3 regions of the Psychrobacillus sp. FJAT-21963 genome follow, and region 3 is predicted to be linked to each of the others. Evidence: riboswitches for the same ligand, from Rfam matches in the RefSeq annotation. Region 3 holds a riboswitch; each other region holds the start of a gene.
What was found. Region 3 has a riboswitch for S-adenosylmethionine ahead of AN959_RS21545 (hypothetical protein). Riboswitches for the same ligand answer to the same signal wherever they lie in the genome.
Positions count from the first base shown of each region.

Region 1: it holds a riboswitch for S-adenosylmethionine, as region 3 does, so the genes downstream of both, AN959_RS07675 (MetQ/NlpA family ABC transporter substrate-binding protein) here and AN959_RS21545 (hypothetical protein) in region 3, are expected to answer to the same signal.
Region 2: it holds a riboswitch for S-adenosylmethionine, as region 3 does, so the genes downstream of both, AN959_RS12285 (acyl-CoA dehydrogenase family protein) here and AN959_RS21545 (hypothetical protein) in region 3, are expected to answer to the same signal.

Region 1 is NZ_LJIY01000002.1:374,641-379,969, forward strand. Features, by position in the region: gene AN959_RS07670 (methionine ABC transporter ATP-binding protein) at 1-236, opposite strand, end outside; gene AN959_RS07675 (MetQ/NlpA family ABC transporter substrate-binding protein) at 296-1,123, opposite strand; SAM riboswitch class I at 1,217-1,327, opposite strand; gene AN959_RS07680 (PPC domain-containing DNA-binding protein) at 1,478-1,978, shown strand; gene AN959_RS07685 (pyridoxal phosphate-dependent aminotransferase) at 2,333-3,496, opposite strand; gene AN959_RS07690 (carbon-nitrogen family hydrolase) at 3,582-4,367, shown strand; gene AN959_RS07695 (PaaI family thioesterase) at 4,388-4,870, shown strand; gene AN959_RS07700 (YitT family protein) at 4,959-5,329, shown strand, end outside.
Region 2 is NZ_LJIY01000004.1:297,975-303,303, forward strand. Features, by position in the region: gene AN959_RS12275 (hypothetical protein) at 94-633, shown strand; gene AN959_RS12280 (catalase) at 725-2,761, opposite strand; SAM riboswitch class I at 2,943-3,044, shown strand; gene AN959_RS12285 (acyl-CoA dehydrogenase family protein) at 3,154-4,320, shown strand; gene AN959_RS12290 (transporter substrate-binding domain-containing protein) at 4,343-5,212, shown strand; gene AN959_RS12295 (amino acid ABC transporter permease) at 5,294-5,329, shown strand, end outside.
Region 3 is NZ_LJIY01000005.1:82,824-88,152, reverse strand. Features, by position in the region: gene AN959_RS12860 (DUF4003 family protein) at 1-414, shown strand, start outside; gene AN959_RS12855 (acyl-CoA thioesterase) at 492-968, shown strand; gene AN959_RS12850 (hypothetical protein) at 988-1,365, shown strand; gene AN959_RS12845 (hypothetical protein) at 1,510-2,319, shown strand; gene corA (magnesium/cobalt transporter CorA) at 2,353-3,315, opposite strand; SAM riboswitch class I at 3,507-3,608, shown strand; gene AN959_RS21545 (hypothetical protein) at 3,986-4,297, shown strand; gene AN959_RS12830 (M55 family metallopeptidase) at 4,772-5,329, shown strand, end outside.

The DNA of each region.
Region 1 (5,329 bases), on a different contig from region 3:
TCTCTTAGTTTAGGAAGGGGAAGGGAGGTAGCTTCCTTGCCGTTAATGATAACTTTGCCTTGAGTAGGTTTTTCTAGCAGGTTTACGCAACGAATGAGTGTACTCTTTCCGGCCCCGCTGTATCCTATTACTCCATGAATTTCGCCTTTTTTTACATGAATATTGACATTTTTCACTGCTTTTACAATGCCATTCTTGCTGTTAAATTCTTTCGATATATTTTCTAATACAATCATTGTTTGTCTTCCTTTCTAAAGAAAACGTTACCAAGGTCGGTAACGTTTTCGAATATTATCTACTCTTCCCAACTAGGTAATACAGAACCTTGAAATTCTTCTTCGATGAATTTTTTAACTTCTTCTGATTGATATGCTTTTACAAACTTTTGAATCGTTGGGTCGTCTTTATTCTCAGCGCGTACAACAATGTAGTTTACATAAGGTGAATTAGATGACTCTAGTAAAATAGAATCTTCTTTTGGATTAATACCCGCATCTAAAGCAAAGTTAGTGTTGATTGCTGCTGCATCAACTTCGCTTAACTGTTTAGGAATTTGTGCTGCTTCTAGCTCAATGAATTTTAAATTTTTTGGATTTTCTTCTAGATCATAGATGGAAGCAGTTTCTCTTTTATCCTCTTTTATTTTGATTAGTCCATGTTCTTCTAAAATGTATAGTGCACGAGCGCCGTTAGTTGGATCGTTAGGTAAACCAAAAGTTGCTCCGTCTGGAAGATCATCGATTGAGTCAAATTTGTCTGAGTAAACTCCCATAGGATTTAGAATTGTTTTCCCAACAGGTACTAAATCTGTTCCATGGTCTTCATTAAAAGTATTTAAGAAGGGCTCATGCTGATAACTGTTAGCATCTAAGTCTTCTTCAGATAATGCAGTGTTTGGAAGTATGTAATCAGAGAAAACTTTTAATTCAATTTCCAGACCGTCTTTTGCAGCTACTTCTTTTGCAACTTCAACAATTTGTTCATGGGGACCTGCTGTAACCCCTACTACTAATTTTTTCTCATTTAACGCTTCCGTTTTTTCTCCTTCACTAGAGCTATCCCCACATGCTGCAAGTGCTCCAGATAAAAGTACTGTTGATAAAAGTAAACCAAATTTTTTCATTTCTTTTCCTCCTATAATTTATTAGTACTGTTGAATAAATATAAAAAGCCTCTCTTTCACAGAAAGAGAGGCACACAAAAATATGATTGTCCTCTCTTATCTGTCAAAACAAATGTTTTGCAGGATTTAGCACCTTTCTACATAAAAAATGTAGATGGTTGCCGAGCTTCAACGGGCCAGTCCCTCAGCTACTCTTGATAAGAGATAAAAGCTATTTAATTTTTCAGCTATTCCATAAAAGTTAATTTACTATATCAACTTATTAAAGTCAACAAATTTTTTCTAGTTGAAATTTTCAGTCGGATTAGTTTAAAGTTATTATCAATAAATAAATATGCAGGGATGATGAATTTTATGTCTTTAATAAGAGCAAATTATGCCACTGGTCAGTTAGGTAAAACTGTTGGTGCAAGACTAGTTTATGGTACAGATTTACTAGAAGGAATTGAGCAATTATGTAAAGTAAATTGTATTGAATATGCAACAATTATAAGCTGTTTTGGAAGTTTTCAACGAAGTGGTTTTGTTTATCTTGTTCCGAATAAAAACTCTAAAATTGGTGTTGGATATAACGACCTTATAGTAAAAGAGGGACCAATAGAATTTTTACAGGGGACAGGTGTTGTATGTAAAAGGGAAGGGGAATACGAAACTCATTTTCACGGATCCATGTGTGACCAACATGGCAACATTTTTGGAGGTCATTTTATCAAAGGAGAAAACCCTGTTATTACGGTTGATGTAGTTTTAGCTGAAGTTACTGGAATGGAGTTTCATCGTAAGTTTGATGAGGAAACAGGAGCAAACCAATTTTATCCAGTGGATTCTAATAAAACTTCAACAAATAAACTGTAATAAAAAAACCGATTTACAAAAGTAAATCGGTCGGGTAGGTTGTAGACAAAAAGAAGTTTGCTAACTCTAGTTCGTTATTATGATTTTAAGTCGTCTGTACTACTCAAAATTATTCTTTCTAAGTAAATAGAAGATAATATGGTAGCATTTATTGGTTTGGAAAAGCGTCCGCTCGACTCCTGCGGGAAAGCGAGACAGATGAGACCCCGCACGTAGCGAGAGCTGCGGAGGAGGCTCGGCGCTCGCCCGCGGAAAGCGAGCGGTAAGCTTTAAGAAAACCTAATTTATCCTTTATAATAATAATTCGAGTTATTCTACAATCTGAGCAATTTACAAAAGTAAATCGATATTGTATTAAAATAGATTTAGTTTTTCAATACGATTTATAGCTTCTACCAATCGAACTTCATCCACTAATAACCCAACACGGACATAGCCTTCGCCAAAGGATCCGAAACCATCTCCAGGAGCTACAGCTACATCGGCTTTTTCTAAAAGTAAGTCTGCAAATTCTTGACTTGTGTAACCTTTTACAACTGGTAACCATGCAAAAAAGGAGCCTTTTGGTGCTTTGACATTCCATCCTATTCTTGAGCAAGCATTTACTAATGCATTTCTTCTACCTTCATACAAAGAAACAAGTTCATCGACACATTCCTGGCTCTCATTGAGTGCAGCAGCGGCAGCAGTTTGGATTGCGGGGAACAGACTAACAAATAAATGATCTTGAATAATATTGATCGCTTCAATTATTTTTGGGTTTCCAACTGCGAAGCCAACCCTCCAACCCGCCATATTATAAGTTTTGGAAAGGGTATACATCTCTATACCTACATCTTTTGCACCTTTAACCTGTAAAAAGCTGATTGGTTTTTGACCGTCAAAACCAATTCCTCCATAGGCAAAGTCGTGAACAATCGCTATATCTGCTTCTTTTGCAAGTGCAACAGTCTCTTCAAAAAAATCCTTTGTTGCAGTTGCCCCAGTAGGATTGTTTGGATAATTTAAGTACATTAACTTCGCATCTTCTTTTTGTATTTCTGTTAATTTACTGTAATCAGGAAGAAAGTTGTTTTCTTCTAGTAAAGGCATTGTTTCAAATCGAACACTTGCTAGCCCCACACCTGATAAGTAATCTGGATAACCTGGATCTGGTAAGAGCATTAGTTCATTTTCGTTCATCATTGCTAATGGTAATTCAACTAGACCAATCTTCGTTCCGAACATTATTGCAACTTCGGTATATGGATCTATTTCTACATTGTACTCGCGTTTATAAAAGTCTGCAGCTGCTTGTTTTAACTCATTTATTCCTCGAAAAGGGGAGTATTTGTGTGATAAAGGATTTGTTGCTGCATCTTGCAATGCTCTAACTATATGTTCAGGAGTAGGTTGATCTGGATTGCCCTGGCCTAAGTTTATGACATCTCTTCCTTCTGACACAGCTAATGCTACTTTTTGAACAAGTGTTGCAAAAAATTGAGTAGGTAAATTTTTTAGTCGATTTGAAAATTCCATGTGTGATACCTCTTTTTCTAAATAGTTGCATAGATTAGACAAATCTTATAATCTTTTTAGTATTATGTCTATAGGTGGTGGCGAAATGAAAGTTGCATGTGTTCAATTAGATATTGCGTTTGGAGCGCCAAAAGAAAATTTTTTGAAGGTTGAAGAAAAAGTAAGAGAAGCAGCCTCTTTAGGAGCTAAAATTGTTGTATTACCAGAGATGTGGAATACAGGGTATGATTTAAAGAGATTAATAGAAATCGCGGACTTGGAAGGCGAAACTACGAAAAAATTATTTTCTCGATTGTCCAAAGAATTAAACATTCATATAGTTGGGGGATCTGTTTCTACCAAAAAAGGGGAGCAGTTTTACAATACAATGTACGTTACAAATTCTCATGGAGAGATAATTTCTGAATATAACAAGGCACACCTATTTAAATTAATGGATGAACACCATTATTTGGAAGAAGGTAATGAAAAGAATCTATTTACATTAGATGGTGTCAAAATGGGTGGAATTATTTGTTATGATTTACGCTTCCCTGAATGGACACGAGCTCATGCATTAAGTGGTGCAAAGGTAATGTTTATTCCAGCTCAATGGCCAGATGCACGAATTGATCACTGGAAAATATTGTTGCAGGCAAGAGCTATTGAAAATCAAATTTTTATTGTTGCTGTAAACCGTGTAGGAAGTGATCCAAACAATTCATTTAATGGTAATTCGATGGTAATAGCCCCTTGGGGAGAATTATTGTGGGTAGGCGAAAATGAAGAAAAGGTTAAACTAGTGGATATTGATATAAATGAAATTGAAGATGTTCGAAAAAGAATTCCTATATTTCAAGATAGAAGAGAAGTATTATATAAGTATCTTTAAAAACAAGGGGGATTTGAGAGATGGAAGAAAATATTCGCGCTATTCAGGATGACTATCCAGATGATTTTGCTTGGTGTTATGGGTGTGGTAGATTAAACGAAGACGGGTATCATTTACGAACGTACTGGAATGGGGACCAGACGGAAACTGTATATGAGCCAAGAGAAGAACATATTGCAATACCTGGATTTGTGTACGGAGGATTAATTGGTGCACTAGTAGATTGCCATGGGACAGGATCAGCATCTCTTGCTTTACATCGGAAGAATGGTCATGAGCCAGGAAGCGGTGAAACACCACCTCGTTTCGTAACAGGCTCATTGCATGTCGATTTCTTAAAACCTACTCCGAAAAATGTGTTGCTTAAAGCGATAGGTACAGTAGAAGAGATTCATCCGAAGAAATGGAAAGTGACAACTGAAGTATTTGCAGGTGACGTACTTTGTGCTAAAGGAGAAGTAATTGCAGTTGTAATGCCGTCAACTTTTGCCCAATCAAAATAACATAAGATTATCGAACACAGGATTATTTTTTTCCTGTGTTTTTTTCATTCCTCAAACATATATTTTTATATGCGGAAAGGTGATGATCATGTTTTTACAAAAGTCTCTTATTATTTTTTTAGGAAGTATTTTAATAGCAATCGGAATCAATTTTTTTATTGTTCCTTATCATCTATTGGACGGTGGAGCCATTGGCATAAGTTTAATCATTCATTATTTATTTAATGTAAAAGTTGGGATTGCTATTATTTGTGTCAGTTTGCCGATATTTTTAATAGCTTGGATGAACTATCGAACATTTTTTTATAATGGTATTCATGGATTATTATTTTCTTCAGTAATCATTGATTTCTTCTATCCTTTACATATTGCAGGGCAGAAATTAATTACGAATGAATTGGCTGGAGCGATAAGTGGTGGGATTTTTGTTGGCCTAGGAATTGGTTTAATGCTTCGATC
Region 2 (5,329 bases), on a different contig from region 3:
ATCAGAATATAACAAAAACGTATGAATAAGTAAAGCCATTTCGGTCTGGTTCATCTATAATGAAACTAGAAATATTTTGAAAGAGGTGTTGACTTGAATTTCATTGCATGGACGATTATTGCTTGTGAAGTAGGATTTTGGGTCGTTATTTTACTTGGACTAATAACTAGATATATATTAAAACGTGAACGACTTGGACTTTTCTTTCTTGCTCTTACCCCATTAATTGATTTGATTCTTCTTGTCATTACAGCTACTGATTTATACAATGGGGCAACTGCAACGATGGCGCATGCTATTGCAGCGATTTATCTAGGAACATCAATTGCCTTTGGAAAAAGTATGATTCGATGGGCGGATGAGAAGTTTCTGTATTATATAAAAAGGCAAGGGACCAAACCAGTTCGTAAAACGGGGTTAGAATACGCGAAGCATTCGATGTTAGGTACTCTTCAACATCTCCTCGCCTATATTATTGGCGGAGGATTGCTCCTTGTTTTAATTTATTTAATCGATGATCCTTCAAGATCTGAGGCTTTGTCAGGTACATTAAAGGTTTGGAGTATCGTGCTTGGCATTGATTTTGTCATTTCCATCTCTTATTACATTTGGCCTCGCACGGCTAAGCGATAAACCAATCTATTTTCGTTTTGTCGCATTCCGTTTTCTTAAACTATGGTAAACTGGAAAGGCAAGTCCCATTGATGGACTTGCCTTTTCTTATTTATACTGCTCGATCCCAGTAACGGTGTTTAGCTATTAAATTTACGAAACTTTCAACAAAGCTGTTTCCGGTTTCTTTTGTGAGCACACCTAGTTGTCCTGTCAGTCTAAGCTCATCTAACAACTGATCACCATCAAATGTTGCTCCGATTGGTTTATAGTGAGTATATGCTTCTTTGATGAAATAAGCCGCTTCTTTATTAAACATGGCCGTCTTACCTTGCGAACTTACCACATAAACAGCATCAAATAAAACCGAATCGGCAGTTAGGAAAGTATGATCTACAGGTAACAGGGAACCATCTGCTCCTGCAACTGCTCCTCCATGATCACTTACAACCTCGGGCTGCGTTCCGCTTGCTTTTAAACTATCTAAAATAGCTGCAAGATTTGCGTCAAATCCATCTCCTACTAACACTGCGATTTTACGTGTGTCGGGTTTCATCATTGTATTCAGCTGACTTAATGCTGGAGATGATTTGCTGTTCTTTGTAAGATCGCTCCCTTGCACGACTAAGCCTAGGTTTTCTCCTACTTTCGTAGCCAATTCCAAGTCAACGTTTGCCAACATCTCTAATACTTGTTGACGTACTGATATTTCTAGACATTTTCCGAGCTCAAAGCTAAATGCATTTATTATATGAATTCTTTCGGGATTACTCATACTATTCCAAAACAGAGTAGCTTGAGAAAAATGATCTTTAAAGCTTTCACTTCGGGCACGTACCTTGCGTGCATCAATTTTCTCCTGATAGTGTGCATATCCACCATCCGCTTCACTTACAGGAGCTGGAGTATTTCCTGCTAACGAGTTCTTATGATAGCTTACTCTTCCTACATTAATTGTTTGTCTACCATATCCATCTCGTTGGTTATTATGGAATGGGCAGACTGGACGGTTAATCGGTAGCTCATGAAAGTTAGGGCCACCAAGTCTTATCAATTGTGTATCCGTATATGAGAACAACCGCCCCTGTAGAAGTGGATCGTTTGTAAAGTCGATCCCCGGAACTACATTACCAGGATGGAAGGCAACTTGCTCCGTCTCTGCAAATACATTATCTACATTGCGATTCAACGTCATTTTACCAATAATTTTTACTGGTACTTCTTCCTCTGGCCATATCTTTGTCGGATCTAGAATATCAAAATCAAAATTAAATTCGTCTTCCTCCGCAATTAACTGTACGCCAAATTCGTACTCTGGATAGTTTCCATTTTCAATTGACTCATATAAATCACGACGATGGAAGTCAGGATCTTTCCCATTTATCTTTTGCGCTTCGTCCCATACGACTGAATGTACACCTAGTACTGGCTTCCAGTGGAATTTTACAAAATGGGACTTTCCTTCTTCATTTACAAATCGGAATGTATTTACGCCAAACCCTTCCATCATTCGGAAACTGCGAGGAATGGCTCTATCCGACATCGCCCACATAATCATATGAGCTGACTCTTGATTGTTTGCGATGAAGTCCCAAAAAGTATCATGTGCAGTTGCAGCTTGTGGAATCTCGTTATGCGGTTCTGGTTTTAACGCATGTATTAAATCAGGAAACTTAATGGCATCTTGGATAAAAAATACAGGAATATTGTTTCCTACTAAATCGTAATTTCCCTCTTCTGTATAAAACTTAGTAGCAAAACCACGTGCATCACGAGCAAGCTCACCCGATCCACGAGATCCAGCTACGGTCGAAAACCTTACAAAAACCGGTGTTTTCTCACCAGGTGTTTGCAAGAATTTCGCTTTTGTATAAGGTTGTAAGGATTCATATAATTCAAATACTCCATGTGCAGCATAGCCACGAGCATGAACTATTCGCTCTGGAATCCGTTCATGATCAAAATGGGTCATTTTTTCACGAAAATGAAAATCCTCTAAGAGAGTAGGACCACGTTCGCCTGCTTTTAAAGAAAATTCATCCTCTGAAACTTTTAATCCATGGTTCGTAGTAAGAGACTTATCTTTATCATCTACACGAAACTGTTCTAATTGTTCATTTTTACTGTTCTCATTTACTTTTTTATCCAAGCTTATTCCTCCTCTATTAAATTCATCACATACATACAGTTCCCCATAAAATGATGAAGAAACATCTTTTGTTTAAGTTGAATAAAATATTCACAAAATATATTAATTCCTATCTGTTTTGTATAATTTAGCATTGACTTCACTCAATTAACGTAGTAAACTCATTTCAACAACTCCATATTACTTATCAAGAGAAGCAGAGGGACTGGCCCTATGATGCTTCAGCAACCGCTAATTATGGCATGGTGCTACATCCAGCAAGAAACGTCTTGAGAGATAAGTGTACATAATATACATGAAACTCTTTTCGTTTTGAAAAGAGATTTTTTTTCATTTAATTCATACTTTAACAATAAGAATAGTACGTTACTTATTAAAGGAGACGAACACTGTTGAGTAATATATTTATCAAAACTGAAAAACAAAAAAAATGGCTTGATCAATTGCATCAATTTGAGGAGAAATTTAAAAGTAAGTCCGCAGAAATTGATGAACTTTCCATTTTCCCTTTAGAAAATGTAAAGGACTTAGTGGGGATTGGTTATGCAAGCCTTACATTACCTTTAGAGTTAGGCGGAGAAGGATTCTCTGTTTATGACATGGTTCTTTTGCAAGAAACACTTGCAAGCTATGATGCTAACACTGCCTTGTCTATGGGTTGGAGTTTAGGGGTTGTCGGTGAGTTGTACGAGAAAAGCCTTTGGAAAAAGGATAAATTAGACTTTTTTGCAAATGAGGTTATTAACGGTGCACTAATAAATCGTTCTGCAAGTGAGACGCAAACAGGCAGCCCCACCCGTGGAGGACGCCCAGGTACAACAGCTGTAAAAAATGGAGACACGTGGGTAATAAATGGTCGAAAAATTTTCACAACGGCTTCTCCAGTGCTTTCCTATTTTTTAACTTCTGCTTGGATTGAAGAAAAAGAAAGAGTTGGCTTCTTCCTTATCAATAGAAATTTAGATGGGGTATCCATCGAAGAAACATGGGATGTCGTATCGATGCGTGGAACGAGCAGCAACGATTTACTATTAAATAATGTAGTTGTCCATGAATCTGATCTAGTTGAACTTCCAGAGTTTGCGAGCGGTGGGAAAATAAATGGCTGGTTACTCCATATTCCAGCTACTTATCTTGGAGTTGCACAAGCTGCTCGCGATTACGCAGTTCACTTTGCTAATACGCATTCTCCAAATAGTTTGAATGGTCCTATTGCACAGTTACCAAATGTTCAACAGCTCATAGGGGAAATAGATTTAGAGCTTACGAAAGCACGATTTGTCATTTATGGAGCAGCTTCTTCCTATGACAACGAAGCTACAAGACATTTACTGACAAATGAAGTAAGTGTTGCAAAGCATATTGTGACAAACTCTGCTATAACAATCGTTGATAAAGCGATGCGGTTAGTTGGAGCGAAAAGTCTGCAAAGAACCAATCCATTACAACGCTACTATCGTGATGTTCGAGCCGGACTACATAACCCTCCGATGGATGATATGACGATTAAAAAACTAGCACTAACTGCATTGGAAGAAGAAAAAATCAAAAATAATTAGTTAAATAAGGGGAATGGTGAAAATGAAATTTAAAAAGTATTTAAAATTAGCAGCAGTCGGATTGGCATCCGTAACGATTTTATCAGCATGTGGATCAAATGATGATACAAGCGCAAGTACCAGTACTGAAAGTAACGGAGATGTACGTAAAGTAAAAGTAGCATACGACCAAGCTTCTAAACCAATTTCATGGCAAGACGAAAAAGGAAATGCGACAGGTTATGATGTAGAAGTGATGAAGTTAGTAGATGAGCTTCTACCTGAATATGAATTTGAATACGTGGGAACAACAAGCGATGATTTATTGATTGGAGTGGAACAAGGGAAATACCAAGTAGGTGTTAAAAATGCATTTTGGACGGAAGAACGTACTGCAAAATTTATCTTCCCTCAAGAATTCCTTGGTTTAAGTAGTACAGGTCTAGTCCTGAAAAAAGAAAATGAACAGATTAAATCATTAGAAGATTTTGCTTCAGCAGAACTTTCACTAGCTCCAATCGCAGCAAATAATGCACAATACACAATCATTGATGAGTACAACAAAGAAAATCCAGACAATCCGGTTAAACTCGAAGCTGGAGATGCGTTTACAGTAGACGTAGTTCAATGGGTGAATGAAGGACGCGTGGATGGTGGTATTACATTGGAAGGTGTCTTTGAAAAACAAGTACTCGCAGAAGATGGTCCATACTACAACTTAAAAGATGAAGTTGTTTATAACGAGTTCGCAGTAATTAAAACTTGGCCATTATTCAACAAAAAAGAACAAGAATTTGCTGATGCATACGACAAAGCTATCAAACAATTAAAAGAACAAAAGAAAACTAGCGATCTTAGCACAGAATTCTACGGTCGAGACCTATTTGAAGTATTGGATAGCGTAAAACGATAATTACAATATTACAATGAAGGCTGTTGCGCGTAGCATACGTCAACAGCCTTTACCATTTGCATAGGGGGAAGATTTAGCAAAATGGAAAAATATTTTGATGTTTCTTATATATGGAGT
Region 3 (5,329 bases):
GAACTACAATGGATGTCGCAGGTACTAACGTATACAAATGCTGAATATGAGGAAGACTTGGTGAAACGTGCAGTCATTATTCGAGATGGATTAAAAAGTGTAAAGATAAAAACATCAGCCCCTCAATATCCTATGATTGGATTTATGGCTGCACTGAAAATGAATGAAGAACAACTAAAAGCAATAGTTACAACATATGAATCACTAGCGAGTATGAAACTATTCTCTTGGTATAAGGATAGTGCTCTATCTATCGCTCTTGGATGGGAAATGAGAGCTTCCAAAGACACTTATGCTACAGCGGCCATCTCAATGGCAACATCGCTTGAAATGCTACTTCAAGCACAACAGGCAATGATGATTTCAACGATCGCTGCTTCAAGTGCCGCAGCTTCATCTTCGAACTCTGAATGATCTTCATGCTATACTATAACTGATATGCTTTACGAAAAAACGATAGAGCAAATAAAGAAAATTTTGAGGAGTAATACATGATGAACACAAATCCAATGAGTCAATCTAGAACTATACAAACCCACTTGATCCTTCCGCCTGATACAAATCATCACCAAACTATTTTTGGTGGACGGGTACTTGCATTTATCGATGAGATCGCAGCGATTTCGTCCATGAAGCATGCGCAAGGTGCAGTGGTAACTGCTTCAATAGACTCTGTTGATTTCCTTTCTTCTGCAAAAGTAGGGGATGTATTGGAGTTAGAGGCTGTTGTTTCAAATACAGGCCGTTCATCTATGGAAGTTTATGTTCGCGTGACGTCAATGAATTTAATAACTGGAGAAGAAAAACTTACAACGGAGTCTTTTGTAACAATGGTTGCAGTAGATGAAAATGGTAAGCCTGTTTCGGTACCAGGTATTCATCCTGAAACAGAAGAAGAAACTCGTTTATTTGAATCAGGTCCTGCTAGACGTATCCATCGTAAACAGCGATTAGAGATGAATTACTAATTGATAAGGATGTGAATATATGCTTAAACAAATAGATGAATTTTATAAGTATATTATGATCACGCTGCTCGTTGTATATTTAATAAACTACGCGTATTTTGGCGAGGTTACTATCACATTCACAATCATAGCACTTGCTATTGTTCTTGAAATAATTAGGCAAAGACACCATATTAAACAGCTCACCTATGCACAGCTTTCTATTATTGGAGTAGTGCTTATAGCGGGTATTGCAGGTATTATTTATTTATTTGTCTTATTCAGCATTTTTATAGTTCCTCTAAGTTTACCAACCGCAGTAGAGGACCTATTACTAATTGCTTTTGCGCTTATTAGTTTATATGTATTAGGATATTTCTTGAAAAAATTATACGTTCGTGCAATTGAAAAACACTAAAAAACCTTTAGAAGTCCCTTAAAATAGGTCTTCTAAAGGTTTTTTTCTTTAGATCAAGATTTAATCCCTTACTTTGAAATGCTTTATCATAATGAAACCATTTCAAATGTTCATTCGTAAGCATAAAAGAAGGAGTGATGGGCTATGCAACATATATACGAACGTGCTGCAAAATATACAAAGCAAGGATCTACACTAATATTTGGCCTATACATAGTTTTAGTAGTTATTTTTAGAGATGTACTGTTGTACGATTTTGAGACTCATTTTTTAATAGGATTTACGGTTTTTATATTGTTTAGTACTTCATTTGTCATTCAAAATGCTGCAGACAAATTACCGAAAGAGCAGCAAATAGATAGTGAATATTATTCTGCTGAATTTCCCATAAAAGAACTTAATTTTCAAAGGGATGTATCTTTTATTCCAGTTACCTACTTAGTTTCAGGAAGAGGAGAACGTTTATATAAGATTGAACCTGCTAAGGAACATGGAGTTAAGAAGATGCTATTGGCATTTGAGATATTTCAAAAGGGAATGTTAATACCCATTACATACCATTTAAAAACAATGGATGATAGCATAGTTAGTCAATTCACTTTGAAAAATAAATTAAAATTTATGCAGATAAAAGTTTATGACCACACAAAAAACCATCTATCCACTGTTGTCATGCCTCCTTTTTCAGTTAAAAATAGAGCCATTATTTTTAATGCGAACAATGAGAAGATACTGCAAATGGAAGCAAAAAGTATGTATGGAGATATTGATGTCGATGATTCCAATGGAAAACGGTTAGCTACGTACCGTTTTGGAATTTTTCCATATGCAACTCATCCTGCATTTGAAATACAAGCAGTAAACGTGCATGTGTCGCTTGCACATGACTTGACCCATGCTCAAAAACTCACTTTTACTGCATTATTTTACTATTGGACCGGTAACGTAAAATAAAAAAGGAGCTGACATTAAGATGTCAGCTCTTTTTTAGTTTTTAAATAGAGAAAACCAGCCTTTAAATTTAAACCAAGCAAGCATGGAAAGAGCAATAACAACGATCAATCCCATCACGACAAAATAACCATATTTCCACTCTAGCTCAGGCATATACGCAAAATTCATTCCGTATACTCCTACGATAAATGTCAATGGTATAAAAACGGTGGATACGATCGTTAAAATCATCATAATCCGATTCATTCGACTAGAGTTAATCGACATATGACTGTCTCTAATATCTGCAGTAAGTTCTCGATTAGATTCAATCATTTCCGTGAGCTTTAGCAAGTGATCATAAATGTCTCCAAAATATGCACGTTCAGAGTGTTGTAAATTTATTCGTTCGGAATTCATAATACGGTACAATAAATCCCGCATAGGTATCACTGTTCTACGTAATCTAAGCAAATCACTACGTAAGTCAAAAACTTGATCTATAGATAAATGTCTCATATCTGAAGAAAGCTTGTCTTCTACTTCATTCAAATAATCCTCAATTTTATAGACGATTGGAAAATAAGCATCCACTACTTTATCGACGATATGATAGGTTGCATGCATCGCCCCACGTTCCCAGCCTTCTGAATTTCGAATAATGCGTTCTCGTGCTTGAGCCAATTCATGCATAGGTGGAAAGTGGAAGGTGACAACATAATCCTTTCCAACAAAAATATCTAGCTCTTCCGCTTCTAACGTTTCTTCATTAATGGTATGTAGAACATAAAAAGCATACCCATCATAATGGTCTAACTTTGGACGTTGAAGTCTTAGTAAACAGTCTTCTATTGCTAGCGGATGGAAATGGAAAAAAGAGCTAAGAAGATTCTCTTCTTCTTGAGAAGGTTCTCCAATATCAATCCAATACCATTCAAACGTTTTATTTTTAATATCATGGAGAGGAAAATCACATATTATTTCGTGATCGGTTGTAATGCCCATCGTTTGAATCATATCAAAACCTCACTTTTACATTGAATGCATGTTGCCATTATCTCATATTCGCATACTTCCATCAAAACACACCTCATAATATTTAACCTATAAATTATTTATAATGACTGGAAAAGTTTGATTAAATAAAAAATAGTATTGACATATATAATTTCTATCTGTATAGTGGGTATTAATCAAATATAACAACTTTCTTATCAAGAGAGGTGGAGGGACTTGGCCCTAGGATACCTCAGCAACAGGCATTTTTGCACTGTGCTAATTCCAAAAGCTTTTAGGCTTGAAGATAAGAAGAGAATAATCACTTTAACGACGTGTAAACCTCTTCTTGTTTCTAAGAAGAGGTTTTATTTGATTTAAAGAGCTATATGGAAAGAGTTTTGGCTTTGGTTTCACCTCGTTCACTTCAGTTACCCATTCGTAAGAAGTGCATCGAGTTAAATATAAAACTTCTTTTTTGAAGATCCCATTTGATCAATAGAGAAAGAAAGTATTTATTTTACACCACACAGAGTTTTGAACTAATCAACCCCCTTGTCTATATACTGGCAAAGGGGTTGATTAGTTATTCGGGTTAATTTTTATTTGCAATTAACTGAGGTGTTTGTCTAGTTTCTATAGCCTGCTTTTGCATTTACTAATATAAGTGCAAGAAGGAGGTGAATTTATCGTGAACCAATATCATCATAGACCTTGTCATTCATGCCATCAACCTCAAGTATCCCCATGGCAACAACCACCTGCGCAGCCAATTGTATGTCCACCGCAATATCGTGTACGTGATTCCTTTATACCGAGAATGCAACCTGTAATTCATCCAATCGTTAATGTGAATCGCGAGCATATTGTAAATGTTCCACAGCATTACTTTACAGAGACTAATCGAAACGTAGTTGTGAATCCACCCCTACAAGCATACCCATATCCGCAAGGAGGATTCCAACAAGCATTCCAACGTCCTTTCTTCGGTCCTCGTTACTAAGGATATTATTGTTTTAACTGCGACGACCAAGTGAAACGGCGCAGGAGCAACGAACTTAACTGCGACGAGTAGCTACCGCAACGCAGGAGCAACGAACTTAACTGCGACGAGTAGCTATGCTACGCAGGAGCAACGATCTCAACTGCGACGAGCAAGTGAAACGGCGCAGGAGCAACGATCTCAACTGCGACGAGTAGCTACCGCAACGCAGGAGCAACGATCTTAACTGCGACGAGCAAGTGAAGCGGCGCAGGAGCAAATGCCTTTTTTAAAAGCGCATTTGCTTTTTTTGTGTGTAAAATCCTTAATCTATTACCTTGATTTAAATTTTTTGTTAATGTTCGCATTACTCACCGAATCCGTGTATTTACCAAAAAAAAGGGCATTATAAATATTTAGACATATTGTAATTTTCTATATATTTTGATAAAGTTATATTTATTTTGATGGGTGAAATGATTAAGGGGGATGGAAATGAAGCTTTTTCTTTCAATTGATATGGAAGGAATCACAGGTTTGCCGGATCATACTTTTGTGGACTCCGGTAAGCATAATTATGAACGTGCTCGCCGTATAATGACACAAGAGGCAAATGCAATTGTAGAAGGTGCTCTATCTGTAGGTGTAAAAGAGATTTTAGTTAATGATAGTCACTCTAAAATGAATAATATTTTAGTAGAAGAGTTGCATCCAGAAGCTTCTTTAATAACGGGAGATGTGAAGCCGTTTTCGATGGTGCAGGCATTAGATGAATCTTACCTTGGTGCAGTATTTGCTGGTTATCATTCGAGAGCAGGACAACCTGGAGTAATGAGTCACTCAATGATATTCGGAGTTAGAAATATGTATATAAACGATGTAGAAATTGGTGAACTGGGATTAAATGCTTATGTAGCAGGGCACTTTGGTGTACCAGTTATTATGGTTGCAGGCGATGATGGTGCGTGTAAAGAAGCTGAGGCACTGATTCCTGGAGTTGTCACTGCAGTAGTGAAAGAGTCTATCTCAAGATCAGCGGTTAAGACATTGCAT